One region of the Bradyrhizobium sp. WBOS07 genome, then DNA from elsewhere that is predicted to be linked to it. Evidence: predicted binding sites of a transcription regulator. Region 1 holds the regulator's gene; each other region holds the start of a gene.

The links. Region 1 encodes PhoB, which activates phosphate uptake and scavenging genes when phosphate is short. Its sites were predicted from a motif close to TGTCATNNANCTGTCAT; they were not measured.
Region 2: the regulator PhoB is predicted to act here: its motif matches at 2,195-2,211, upstream of ugpB (sn-glycerol-3-phosphate ABC transporter substrate-binding protein UgpB).
Region 3: the regulator PhoB is predicted to act here: its motif matches at 2,190-2,206, upstream of phnC (phosphonate ABC transporter ATP-binding protein).

What each region holds. Positions count from the first base shown of each region.
Region 1 covers NZ_CP029008.1:1,691,888-1,696,283, forward strand. Annotated here, with positions in the region: gene pstB (phosphate ABC transporter ATP-binding protein PstB) at 1-127, shown strand, start outside; gene phoU (phosphate signaling complex protein PhoU) at 139-855, shown strand; gene phoB (phosphate regulon transcriptional regulator PhoB) at 879-1,586, shown strand; gene DCM79_RS07910 (GcrA family cell cycle regulator) at 1,857-2,366, opposite strand; gene DCM79_RS07915 (aspartate aminotransferase family protein) at 2,836-4,044, shown strand; gene argF (ornithine carbamoyltransferase) at 4,044-4,396, shown strand, end outside.
Region 2 covers NZ_CP029008.1:1,233,363-1,237,758, forward strand. Annotated here, with positions in the region: gene DCM79_RS05750 (MarR family winged helix-turn-helix transcriptional regulator) at 1-8, opposite strand, end outside; gene DCM79_RS05755 (organic hydroperoxide resistance protein) at 159-584, shown strand; gene DCM79_RS05760 (CaiB/BaiF CoA-transferase family protein) at 770-1,975, shown strand; gene ugpB (sn-glycerol-3-phosphate ABC transporter substrate-binding protein UgpB) at 2,266-3,582, shown strand; gene ugpA (sn-glycerol-3-phosphate ABC transporter permease UgpA) at 3,630-4,396, shown strand, end outside.
Region 3 covers NZ_CP029008.1:487,986-492,381, forward strand. Annotated here, with positions in the region: gene phnE (phosphonate ABC transporter, permease protein PhnE) at 1-187, opposite strand, end outside; gene phnD (phosphonate ABC transporter substrate-binding protein) at 261-1,196, opposite strand; gene phnC (phosphonate ABC transporter ATP-binding protein) at 1,270-2,079, opposite strand; gene DCM79_RS02280 (chloramphenicol acetyltransferase) at 2,253-2,912, shown strand; gene DCM79_RS02285 (alpha-D-ribose 1-methylphosphonate 5-triphosphate diphosphatase) at 2,909-4,102, shown strand; gene DCM79_RS02290 (DUF1045 domain-containing protein) at 4,121-4,396, shown strand, end outside.

The DNA of each region.
Region 1 (4,396 bases):
GCGCGTCTCCGACAAGACCGCCTTCATGTATCTCGGCGAGCTGATCGAGTTCGACGACACCAGCAAGATCTTCACGTCGCCGACCGACCGGCGGACGCAGGACTACATCACCGGCCGGTTCGGCTGAGGAGACGCAACATGGGTACCGAACATACCGCAAAGGCCTTCGACACCGACCTCCAGGAGCTCACGCGTCTGGTCGCCGAGATGGGCGGCATCGCCGAGCGCATGATCGTCGATTCCGTCGATGCGCTGATCCGCCGCGACGTCGCGCTCGGCCAGCGCGTCGTCGCCATCGACGCCGATCTCGACGCGCTGCAGAAGCGCATCGAGGAGCGCGCCGTGCTCACCATCGCCCGCCGCCAGCCGATGGCGGTGGACCTGCGCGAGATCGTCGGCGCCATGCGCGTCGCGACCGACCTCGAGCGCATCGGCGACCTCGCCAAGAACATGGGCAAGCGCGTCGCCGCGCTGGAGACCGACTTCCATCCGCTCAAGCTGTTCCGCGGCCTCGAGCACATGACCGACCTGGTGCAGCAGCAGGTCAAGAGCGTGCTCGACGCCTATGCCGCGCACGATCTGCCGGCGGCGATGGCGGTGTGGAAGGGCGACGAGGAGGTCGACGCGATCTGCACCTCGCTGTTCCGCGAGCTCCTGACCTACATGATGGAGGATCCGCGCAACATCTCGTTCTGCATCCATCTGATGTTCTGCGCCAAGAACATCGAGCGCATCGGCGACCACGCCACCAACATCGCCGAGACCGTGTTCTACATGATCGAGGGCCAGGCGATCACCGACAAGCGGCCGAAGGGCGACATGACCAATTTCGCCACGACGATCCCGAATACCTGAAGACCTCAAGGAGCGACGACAACATGGGCGCACGCATTATGGTGGTTGAGGACGAGGAAGCTCTTACCGAGCTTCTGCGTTACAACCTCGAAGGCGACGGCTATGACGTCGAGACGGTGATGCGCGGCGACGACGCCGACACCCGCCTCAAGGAACACATTCCCGATTTGATCGTGCTCGACTGGATGCTGCCGGGCCTCTCCGGCATCGAGCTGTGCCGGCGCCTGCGCACCCGGCCCGAGACCAAGCAGCTGCCGATCATCATGCTCACCGCGCGCGGCGAGGAGAGCGAGCGGGTGCGGGGCCTTGCGACCGGCGCCGACGACTACATCGTCAAGCCGTTCTCGGTGCCGGAGCTGCTCGCGCGCGTGAAGGGCCTGCTCAGGCGCGCCAGTCCCGAGCGGCTCGCCACCGTGCTGGCCTATGGCGACATCGAGCTCGATCGCGACAAGCGCCGCGTCGCGCGCTCCGGCCGCCCGATCGATCTCGGCCCGACCGAATATCGCCTGCTGGAGTTTTTCCTGGAGCATCCCGGCCGCGTGTTCTCGCGCGAGCAGCTGCTCGACAGCGTCTGGGGCCGCGACATCTACATCGACGAGCGCACCGTCGACGTCCATATCGGCCGCCTGCGCAAGCTGCTCAATCTCGGCCGCGAGCAGGACCCGATCCGCACCGTCCGCGGCGCCGGCTACGCGCTGGACGACCGTTTCGCCAAGGCGGAGCAGACGTAAGGGCGGGTGAGGTGTTTGCTGCAGCTGTGGCCAATCTCAGCTGTCGTCGTCCCGGGGCGCGCGCAGCGCGAGCCCGGGACATCCGCGCGAGCGCTTGCGCTCGTCGCGATAGCCACAGGGCGTGGTTTGACGAAGACTCGAAGCCACCATCTCGCGCAACAATTACGCCCTGTGGTTTTGGATCCCCGCGTTCGCGGGGATGACACCGAGTTGGTTGAGGCGCCGTCGCGTGACGGCTGCCGTCTTTGCAGTCAGTTAATTCCGCGCAGCTCAGCGCGTGGGCTTCGGGGCCGCGCGGCGCCGATCCGCCGCCGGCTGATACGCCACGCGCGAGTGCTGGGCGCAATAGGGCAGGCCGGACAGGGCCTTGCCGCCGCAGAAGAAGAAATCCGGGCTCGAGGGATCGCCCACCGGCCAGTGGCAGGTCGCCTCGTTCAATTCGAGCAGCGACAGCCGCTGGCTCATCGGCACCACGTTGTCGTAGGTGACCGGTTCGGCCTCGACCTCGACCTCGAAGGCCTGCGCCAGCGCAGTGTTGCCGCGCGCGATGGGGCGCGTCACCCGCATCATGTGCTGGGCGGGACGCGCCTTGCGCGGCCGGGGCGCGGCCGACGAAGGGCTCTTGGCGCGGCCGGACAGGCCGAGCCTGTGCACTTTGCCGATCACGGCATTGCGGGTCACATTGCCGAGCTCTGCTGCGATCTGGCTGGCCGACAATCCGGCCTCCCAGAGCTTTTTCAGCTGCTCGACGCGATCGTCGGACCAGGTCAAAACCGTCATTGCACCCTTTCCCTCGCCGCGCGGCTGCCATCCTGGCGGTCCATGCGGCGAATGCCTAAGCCTCGAAAAACCCGTGCCGCTCGAATCCCTTAGGGCTCGCCGGGCGCGCAACTGACGCCCGAACGTTTACGCCGGTACATGAGGACTCTTGGGATCAGAACTGCCGCACGAGATGTCGTATCTGACAAGCCAAACGCTACAATATGGCGTGACTCGCGCGCAAGAGTCCGCCGACTCGCTTCCACATGTTCCGTGGTGAAAAACCCGCAAAATCGCGACCGCAAGACTACGGAATCACCGTTTCATCACCGTTTCCTGGGGCTTTCGGGCGGCATTGACACCCGTTTCACCAGGCCTAAGATAGTCGCGCGTGCCGCCCTTAAAAGGCGGCACGTTTCGTTTTCCGGGCCGGTGGATGGTGCGTTGCGCAATGCACGCCTCACACCGTCCGCAACATCATGTGGCCGTCATGACTAACAGCGCAGCCCCGCATTTGCTTCCCGTTTTCGCCAGGGCCAACCTCGGTTTCGAGCGCGGCGAAGGCTGCTGGCTGATCGCGACCAATGGCGATCGCTATCTCGATTTCACCTCGGGCGTCGCCGTCAATGCGCTGGGCCATTGCCACCCGCATCTGATCAAGGCGTTGCAGGAGCAGGCGACGAAGCTGTGGCACATGTCGAACCTGTTCCAGAGCCCGGACGGCGAGAAGCTCGCCGCGCGCCTGTGCCACGAGAGTTTTGCCGACCTGGTGTTCTTCTGCAATTCCGGCGCCGAGGCGCTGGAGGGCGTGATCAAGCTGGTGCGCCATCATCACTTCTCCAAGGGGCACCCGGAGCGCTACCGCATCATCACCTTCGAAGGCGCCTTCCACGGCCGCACGCTGGCGACGCTCGCTGCGACGGGATCGGCAAAATATCTCGAAGGGTTCGGTCCGCCGATGGACGGCTTCGATCAGGTGCCGCATGGCGACCTCGACGCCGTCAAGAAGGCGATCGGGCCTGACACCGCCGGTATCCTGATCGAGCCGATCCAGGGCGAGGGCGGCGTGCGTTCGGCACCACCGGCGTTCCTCAAGGCACTGCGCCAGCTTTGCGACGAGAAGGGCCTGCTGCTCGCCTTCGACGAGGTGCAGACCGGCATGGGCCGTGCCGGCGATCTGTTCGCATATCGGCGCACCGGCGTTACGCCTGACGTGATGTCGCTGGCGAAGGCGCTCGGCGGCGGCTTCCCGATCGGCGCCGTGCTGGCGACCGCGGACGCGGCCGCCGGCATGGGGCCCGGCTCGCACGGCTCGACCTTCGGCGGCAATCCGCTGGCGATCTCCGCGGCCAACGCCGTGCTCGACGTCATGCTCAAGCCCGGCTTCTTCGACCACGTGCAGAAGATGTCGCTGCTGCTCAAGCAGAAGCTCGCCTCGGTGATCGACCGTCACCCCGATATCGTCGGCGAGGTGCGCGGCGAGGGCCTCCTGATCGGCATCAAGGCCGTCGTGCCCTCGGGCGACCTGGTCGCCGCCTTGCGCGACGAAAAGCTGCTGACCGTCGGGGCCGGCGACAATGTCGTGCGCTTCCTGCCGCCCTTGATCGTCACCGAAGCCGAGATCGAGGACAGCGTCGGGCGGCTGGAGCGCGCCTGCACCGCCTTGTCGGCCGGCCAGAGCAAGCGGGCGGCAAGCTGATGAGCAAGTCCCCGACCAAGACGCCGAAGCACTTCCTCGACATCAACGAGCTGCCCTTGTCGGAGCTCAAGCGCATGCTCGCCGCGTCGAGCGCGATGAAGGCGAAGCAGAAGGCGCATCAGCCGGTACGGCCGCTCGAAGGCAAGACGCTGGCGATGATCTTCGAGCGTCCCTCGACGCGGACCCGGGTGTCGTTCGACGTCGGCATGCGCCAGCTCGGCGGCGAGGCGATCATGCTCACCGGCGCCGAGATGCAGCTCGGCCGCGGCGAGACCATCGCCGACACCGCGCGCGTGCTGTCGCGCTATGTCGACGCCATCATGATCCGCATCCTCAATCACGATGCGTTGCT
Region 2 (4,396 bases), 460 kb from region 1:
CGGGGCATGGCGAATCTCCCGGGGTTTGGCCTCATTGTGCCGCCCGGCGGCGGCATATTCAATTGCGAACAATTAAATGTGAGGCATTGCAATTTCAATTGCGCACAATCAAATTGCTTGCAATAAACACCGCACCCATCGAAACCAGGGAGACGACAATGTCCGTGAACGTGCTCTACAAGACCAGCGCCAAGGCCACCGGCGGCCGCGACGGCCATGCTGCAACCCTCGACGGCGCGCTCGACGTCAAGCTGGCCACGCCGAAGGAGCTCGGCGGCGGCGGCGGCGCCGGCAACAATCCCGAGCAGCTGTTCGCAGCCGGCTATGCCGCCTGCTTCATCGGCGCGATGAAGTTCGTGGCCTCGCAGGGCGGCCCGAAGGTTCCGAATGACGCCTCCGTCACCTCGACCGTCGGCATCGGCCCGCGCTCCGCAGGCGGCTTCGGCCTCGATATCGACCTCGCGGTCTCGCTGCCGGGCCTTGCCCGCGCCGAGGCCGAGGCGCTGGTCGAAAAGGCCCACCAGGTGTGCCCCTATTCCAACGCCACCCGCGGCAACGTCGACGTTCGCCTGACGGTCGTCTGATCGAACGGCGGATTGGCTGGCCCGGGATCCCCCTCGGGCCGGCCGCTTCCGCCAGAATCCGCATTTGCCACGCCGCGGGATTGCCGCAACGGCGGGCGCATGCGGCCCTACGCCGGGAGCCATTGCTGCTCCCTGCAAACCTCGCTAGGCCTGTGACCAAACGTCGACACAGGGGAAGCGAAGGCATGAGTTCTGAAGCCGCCACAGGTGCCATGAGCGGACTGCGCGTCATCGATCTCACGCGCGTGCTCGGCGGCCCGTATTGCACCCAGATCCTCGCCGACCATGGCGCCGACGTGATCAAGGTCGAGCCGCCCGCCGGCGACGAGGTGCGTGAATGGGGTCCCCCCTTCCATGAGGAGGACGCGGCCTATTTCGTCGGCATCAACCGCAACAAGCGCTCGATCGGCCTCGACCTCGCCTCGGAAGGCGGCCGCGTCGTGCTGCTGAAAATGCTGGAGACCGCCGACGTCCTGATCGAGAATTTCAAGCCTGGCACGCTGGAGAAATGGGGCATCGGCAACGACGTCCTCAGCAGGAAATTCCCGCGCCTCGTGCATTGCCGGATCTGCGGCTTCGGCGCCGACGGACCGCGCGGCGGCAATCCCGGCTACGACGCCATCATCCAGGCCATGACCGGCATGATCGCCGCGACCGGCTCGCCCGAGAGCGGCCCGATGCGGATCGGTGTGCCCCTGGTCGACATCGGCACCGGGCTCTATGCGGCGATCGGCATCCTGATGGCGCTGTCGGAGCGGCAGCGCTCGGGCAAAGGCCAGTTCCTGGAGACGACGCTGTACGAGACCGGCCTTGCCATCATGCATCCGCACACCGCGAATTACTTCATGCATGGCAAGCCGCCTGGTCTCACCGGCAACGAGCATCCGAACCTCGTGCCTTACGCGATCTTCCCGACCAAAACCGACAACATCTTCATCGGCGTCGGCAATGACGGCACCTTCCGCAAGCTCGCCAAGGAGATCGGCAAGCCGGAGCTCGGCACTGACCCGCGTTTTGCCCGCAACAAGGACCGTATCGCCAACCGCGAGGCGCTGCGCGCCGAGCTCGCCGCGGTGTTCAGCCAGCACGAGGCCGAGCCGCTGTGCAACCGCCTGCTCGCCGCGGGCCTGCCCGCAGGTCCGGTGCAGAAGATCGACCAGGCGCTGACCAACCCGCACACGATCGCGCGCGGCGATATCATCGAGAAGGACTGGTACAAGGGCGTGGCCTCGCCGATCCGGCTCGACCGCAGCAAGCCGAGCCTGCGCCGGCTGCCGCCGAAATTCAGCCAGCACGCAGCCGAGGTGCTGGGCGAGTTCGGCTACTCCAAGGCCGAGATCGACGCGATGGTCGAAAACGGCACGGTCTGCGGCCCTGAGCGCAAGCGCTGAGGTAGGCCAAACGTCGCTCGTCAAGGTGGTGCGCACCCTCTCCCGCTTGCGGGAGAGGTTTTCGAACTCGCGGCCCATCGTCCCGCAACTACCCAATACCGCACTGCGGCGCGATCCACGCGGGTGCACCGCGAACGGGGGAGGCTGTCCGCATCGCCTTCGCCTATTTTCCGGCTTCCCTTTTCCAGCGCTTGCCGCTTTCGTTTCGGCCGCTTACACAGTCATGTGAACGTCATACGGCGCTGCTAGCGCAAGCGCTTCTTTAGTGGCGGGCAAGGGAGGTTTTCTTGATGGCTCTTCGACATTTTGGTGCGGCAGCTGCTGTTGCACTCACGGTTGGTCTCGGCGCCTCGCCGGCGCTGGCCGTGACCGAAATCCAGTGGTGGCACGCGATGACGGGCGCCAACAACGACGTCATCGTCAAGCTCGCGAGCGACTTCAACGGTGCCCAGAGCGACTACAAGGTGATTCCGACCTACAAGGGCAACTACGCCGATACGATGAACGCCGGCATCGCCGCGTTCCGCGCCGGCAACGCGCCGCACATCATGCAGGTGTTCGAGGTCGGCACCGCCACCATGATGGCGGCGACCGGCGCCGTGAAGCCGGTCTACAAGCTGATGGCCGAGACCGGCGAGAAGTTCGATCCGAAGGCCTATCTGCCCGCGATCACCGGCTACTACTCGACCTCGAAGGGCGAGATGCTGTCCTTCCCCTTCAACTCGTCGTCGACGGTAATGTGGGTCAATCTCGACGCGCTGAAGAAGGCCAATGTCGAGATCCCGAAGACCTGGCCCGAAGTGTTCGACGCCGCCAAGAAGCTGAAGGCGGCCGGCCACGCCACCTGCGGCTTCTCCAACTCCTGGGTCACCTGGGTCAATCTGGAGCAGCTGTCGGCCTGGCACAACGTGCCCCTGTCGACCAAAGCCAACGGTCTCGACGGCTTCGACACCGTGCTGTCCTTCAACGGTCCGCTCCAGGTTAAGCATCTCGAAAACCTGGTCGAGCTCCAGAAGGACAAGACCTACGACTATGCCGGCCGCACCAACACCGGCGAAGGCCGCTTCACGTCGGGCGAATGTCCGCTCTACCTGACCTCGTCGGCGTTCTTCGGCAACGTCAAGGCGCAGGCCAAGTTCGCCTTCACCGCGGTGCCGATGCCCTATTATCCGGACGCCAAGGGCGCGCCGCAGAACTCGATCATCGGCGGTGCCTCGCTCTGGATCATGGGCGGCAAGTCGGCCGACGAGTACAAGGGCGTGGCGAAGTTCCTGACGTTCCTCTCCGATACGGATCGGCAGGTCTACATCCACAAATCGTCGGGCTATCTGCCGATCACCAAGGCGGCCTATGACAAGGCCAAGGCAGAGGGCTTCTACAAGGACCAGCCCTATCTCGAGACCCCGCTGCTCGAGCTGACCAACAAGGAGCCGACCGAGAATTCGCGCGGCCTGCGCCTCGGCAACATGGTGCAGCTCCGCGACGTCTGGGCGGAAGAGATCGAGCAGGCGCTGGCCGGCAAGAAGACTGCCAAGCAGGCGCTGGATGCGGCCGTCGAGCGCGGCAACACCATGCTGCGCCAGTTCGAAAAGACCGCCGTGAAGTAAGGCGACAAGCGGCAGGCCGGTCGCCCGGCCTGCCGCTCCGGGGCATCATGCAGAAACAAGCCATTTTCCAGTCGAAGCTGTTGCCCTATGCGCTGGTTGCGCCGCAGCTCGCGATCGTCCTGATATTCTTCTATTGGCCCGCCTTGCAGGCGATGATCCAGTCGTTCCTGCTGCAGGACGCCTTCGGCCTGTCGACCACGTTCGTCTGGTTCGAGAACTATATCGACCTGTTCAAGGACCCCGCCTATTTCGAGGCGATCCTGCGCACCTTCTTCTTCTCGTTCGCGATCGCGGTGTCGTCGCTGTCGTTCGCGCTGCTGCTCGCCGTGATGGCGGACAAGCCGCTGCGCGGCTCGATGCTCTACCGCACGCTGCTGATCTGGCCCTATGCGGTGGCGCCGCCGGTCGTCGGCGTGCTCTGGATCTTCATGCTGCATCCCTCTCTCGGCGTGCTCTCGCGCTACCTGCGCGCCCTCGGCGTCGACTGGAATCCGCTGCTCGACGGCAACCAGGCCGCGACCCTGATCATCCTCGCCGCCGCCTGGAAGCAGATCTCCTACAATTTCCTGTTCTTCCTTGCCGGCCTGCAGAGCATCCCCAAGAGCGTGATCGAGGCCGCCGCGATCGACGGCGCTCGCCCGATGCGGCGGTTCTGGACCGTGATTTTCCCGCTGCTGTCGCCGACCATCTTCTTCCTCCTGGTCGTCAACATCGTCTACGCCTTCTTCGACACGTTCGGGATCATCGACACCATGACCCGGGGCGGTCCGGGCAAGTCGACCGAGACGCTGGTCTACAAGGTCTATACCGACGG
Region 3 (4,396 bases), 1.2 Mb from region 1:
AGTTGCCGAAATAGCTGAACAGCGTGCGCAGATTCACTTCGGCGCCGACCGCGGCGAGCACCAGCGCCGCGGCGAAGATCGCGGCCCCGAACAGGAGGCGGAGCCGCCTGCGTGCCACCGCCTGGCGATAGGCGGCGTTGAGCACGGCGAGCTGCTGCTCGGGAAGGATCGAAACCGCTGTTGTCATGGGCTTGAGATGAAGTCCCGTCAAAGAAAGAGCCGGGTCGATGGACCCGGCTCCAGTGGCATCGTCCCGATACTCAGGACGCCTTCTTCTTACGCAGGGCGTCGACGAACTTGATCAGATCGATCGTGCCATCCCAATCCTTGGTGGTGGCGGGATGGAAGCCTTTCTTCTGGCCGTCGGAAAGGCGATCGAACGCGGCCTTGTCCTTGGTCGGCGCGTCGAAGAACGCCTTCGCAATGGCGGCCTTGGCGTCTTCCGGCAGGTCGGAGTTGTAAGCATAGGGGCCGTTGATGATCGGCGCCGACTTATGGACGATGCGGAAGTCTCCCTTCTTCATCGCCGAGCCGTCGGCATTCTTCAGCATGCCCTTGGTCAGCATTTGCGCCAGCGTCGAATCGTCATCGCTGGTCCACTGGTTGGCGGCAACCTCGACCGTGCCTTGCGCCAGCGCCAGCATCGCGTTCTCGTGGCTGCCGGTGAAGACGACCTTGCCGAAATAGCTGTCGGCGTCATGGATACCCAATTTGTCGAGCTCGAAGCGGGGCACGTTGTTGCCGGAGGTCGAGTTCGGGTCGACCAGGCCGAGATTCTTGCCCTTGAGCTGGTCGAGGGTCTTGTAGGGGCTGCTCGCCTTGACGAAGAACACCGAATAATAGCCGGTCGAGCCGTCGGCGTTGATGTCGTTGGCGAAGGCGTCGGTCTTGACGCCGGTCAGGCGGGCGCGGGCGAACGAAGCCGAGCCGTAGCTCGCGATGTGGATGTTGCCGGCGCGCTGGCCTTCGATCACGGCGGCGTAGTCGTTGGCGATGCGCAGCGTGACCTTCACGCCCAGCTCCTTGGAGAGATAGCTCACGAATGGCGCCCAGCGCTCGGTGACGCCGGAGGCATTCTCGGCCGGGACGACCGCGAAGGTCAGCTCGGGATATTTCGCCTTCCAGTCGGCGGCGAGGGCCGAAGTCGTGAATGCGAGCGCGGCGGCGCCAGCAAGGACCAGTCTGCGAGTGATCATGATACCCTCTTCATCGGTTGGGGTCGGTTGACGCAAAAACTTGCAAGGAAGACTTGCAACGAAACAGATCTGCTCAGGCGGCGGCCGCCGTTCCGAGCGCGGGAACGCCCGCGGGCGCCGGCGCAGGCACGGCGCCCATGACATCGGCAGCTTCGAGATCGTAGAGCTCGCGTGCGACGTGATCGGTCAGCGCGGCCGGCGCGCCGTCAAACACCACGCGGCCCTGCGCCATGCCGATCAGACGATCGCAATAGCTGCGGGCGAGGTCGAGCGAATGCAGGTTGCAGAGCACGGTGATGCCGAAATGCTTGTTGATGCGCAGAAGCGCATCCATCACGATCTTGGTATTGCGCGGGTCGAGCGAAGCGATCGGCTCGTCGGCGAGGATGATGTCGGGCTGCTGCACCAGGGCGCGCGCGATCGCGACGCGCTGCTGCTGACCGCCGGAGAGCTGGTCGGCGCGCTGGGCGGCGAGCGAAGCGATGTCGAACTGCTCGAGGGCGGACATCGCCAGCGCCTTGTCCTGCTCCGGCCACATTTGCGACAGCGAGCGCCAGGCCGGCATCGTCGCAAGCCGCCCCATCAGCACGTTGGTGAGGACGTCGAGCCGGCCGACCAGGTTGAACTGCTGGAAGATCATGGCCGAGCGCGCCCGCCATTGCCGCAGCTCCTTGCCGCGCAGCGCGGTGACGTCGATCCCGTCGAACAGGATGCGTCCCTCGGTCGGGTTCACCAGGCGGTTGATGCTCCGCAGCAGGGTGGATTTGCCGGCACCGGACCGTCCGATCACACCGACGAAGCCGCCGGGAGAAATTTGAAACGAGGCACCGTCCACCGCGGCTTTCGCGCCGAAGCGACACGTCAGACCATCCACCACCAGCATGCAGGGCTCCAGATTAACTGGGGCCAATCGCTAACGCCGGCGCTTAACACTTGTGTGACAGCGACGTTGCGGTGCGGCGATCCTGCACAGCTCATCCCCTGTCATCGCCGTGTCATGACATCGTCATCAAGCCGTTTGAAGAGGTACGCCCGCCTTCGCACTCCGGATTCGACATGGCCGCCAAAGCTCTTTCAGTTCAGCCGACCATCGATCCCTCGGCCAAGCTGCACGAGGCCCGGCTCGGCGCCTATACCGAGGTCGGCGCCCGCACCATCCTGCACGAAGTGGCGATGGGCGATTACTCCTATGTCGTGAACGATTCGCAGATCACCTACAGTACGATCGGAAAGTTCTGCTCGATCGCGGCGATGACGCGCATCAACCCCGGCAACCATCCGATGCACCGCGCGACGCAGGCGCATTTCACCTATCGTTCGAGCGCCTATTTCGACGGCGAGAGCGACGATGCCGATTTCTTCGACTGGCGGCGCCAGCATCACGTCCAGATCGGCCACGACGTCTGGATCGGCCACGGCGCGATCGTGCTGCCGGGCCGCAACATCGGCACCGGCGCGGTGATCGCGGCCGGCGCCATCGTCACCAAGGACGTGCCGGCCTACACCATCGTCGCCGGCAATCCGGCCCGAATCGTGCGGCGACGGTTCTCCGAGGAGATCGCCGGGCGTCTCGCGCGGCTTGCCTGGTGGGACTGGGATCACGACAAATTGCGCGAGGCCCTGCCCGATTTCCGCAAGCTCGGGATTGAAGATTTTCTGGCGGCATACGAAGCACGGGCAACTCTCCCTGCCAGCAAACGAAGCGCGGTCGCGTGACAGACATCTTGCTTGAAGGCGGCCGGACCCTGATCGGCACCGAACTCGTCGAAACGTCATTGGCGGTGTCCGGGCAGGACATCACTGCGATAGACGCCTCCCGCGGCCGGGCGCGCCTGGCGATCGACGCACGGGGCATGCTGGTTCTGCCCGGCATCGTCGATCTTCACGGCGATGCCTTCGAACGGCAGATGATGCCGCGTGCCGGTGTCGACTTCCCGATCGATGTCGCGCTCGCCGACAGCGACCGCCAGGCCATCAGCAACGGCATCACCACGGTGTTCCACGCCACCACCTGCTCCTGGGAGCCGGGCCTGCGCAGCGCGGACAATGCGCGCGGACTGATGGAGGCGATCGAGCGGCAGCGTTCGCAATTCGCCGCCGACACCCGCTTCCATCTGCGGCATGAAACCTACAATCTCGACGCCGAGGCCGAGATCGCGCAGTGGCTCATGGAAGGCCGCGTCGACCTGTTCGCTTTCAACGACCACATGGACGGCACGGTCGCCGACATGGCCAAGCCGCGCAAGCGCAACCGCATGGTGGAGCGCACCGGGTTGTCGGGCGAGGAATTCGACCGCCTGGTTGAGCGGGTGGTCTCGCGCGCCGATGAGGTGCCGGCTTCCGTTGCGCGTCTGGCCGCCGCGGCCCGTGCGGCCGGGGTGCGGATGCTCTCGCACGATGACGCGACGCCGTCGATGCGCCGCGAGTTTCGCGAGCTCGGCGCTTTGATCGCCGAGTTTCCGATCAACGAGGAAACCGCGCAGGCGGCGGCAAGCCACGGCGATGCCATCGTCTACGGCGCGCCGAACGTCGTGCGCGGCGGCAGCCACACCGGCTGGACCAAGGCCTCCGACATGATCGCCAAGAGGCTCTGCTCGGTGCTGGCGTCGGATTATTACTATCCCGCCCAGCTGCTCGCCGCGTTCCGGCTCGCCGCCGACGGCGTGCTTCCGCTGACCGAGGCCTGGAATCTGGTCTCTGCCGGCCCCGCGCGCGCGACCGGCCTGACCGATCGCGGCGTGCTCGCGGAAGGCCGCCGCGCCGACATTCTGCTGGTCGACGACGATGTGCCGCTGCGGCCGCGGCTGATCGCGGTGATATCGGGCGGCAAGCTGGTCCATCTCACCGATGCGACGCGGCTCCTGAGTACGGCGGCGATGCCGCGCGAAGCTGTCGCCGCGGCCTAAACCGGCTATGCTCGCGCGATGACAGGCTTTCCCCGCTACGCGATCTATTTTGCCGCAGGCAACGACAGCCCCCTCTCCCGCTTCGGCGCCGAGTTGCTCGGCTACGACGCCTATACCGGCAACGAACTGCCGTTTCCGCGCGAGGCGCTGGATGTCGCGCCTGACTGGCGCGACATCAGCGCCGATCCCCGCAAGTACGGCTTTCATGCCACGCTGAAAGCGCCGATGGCGCTGGCACCTGGCAGGACCGAAGCCGAGCTGATGACCGCCTGCGCGACCTTCGCCGGCAAGACG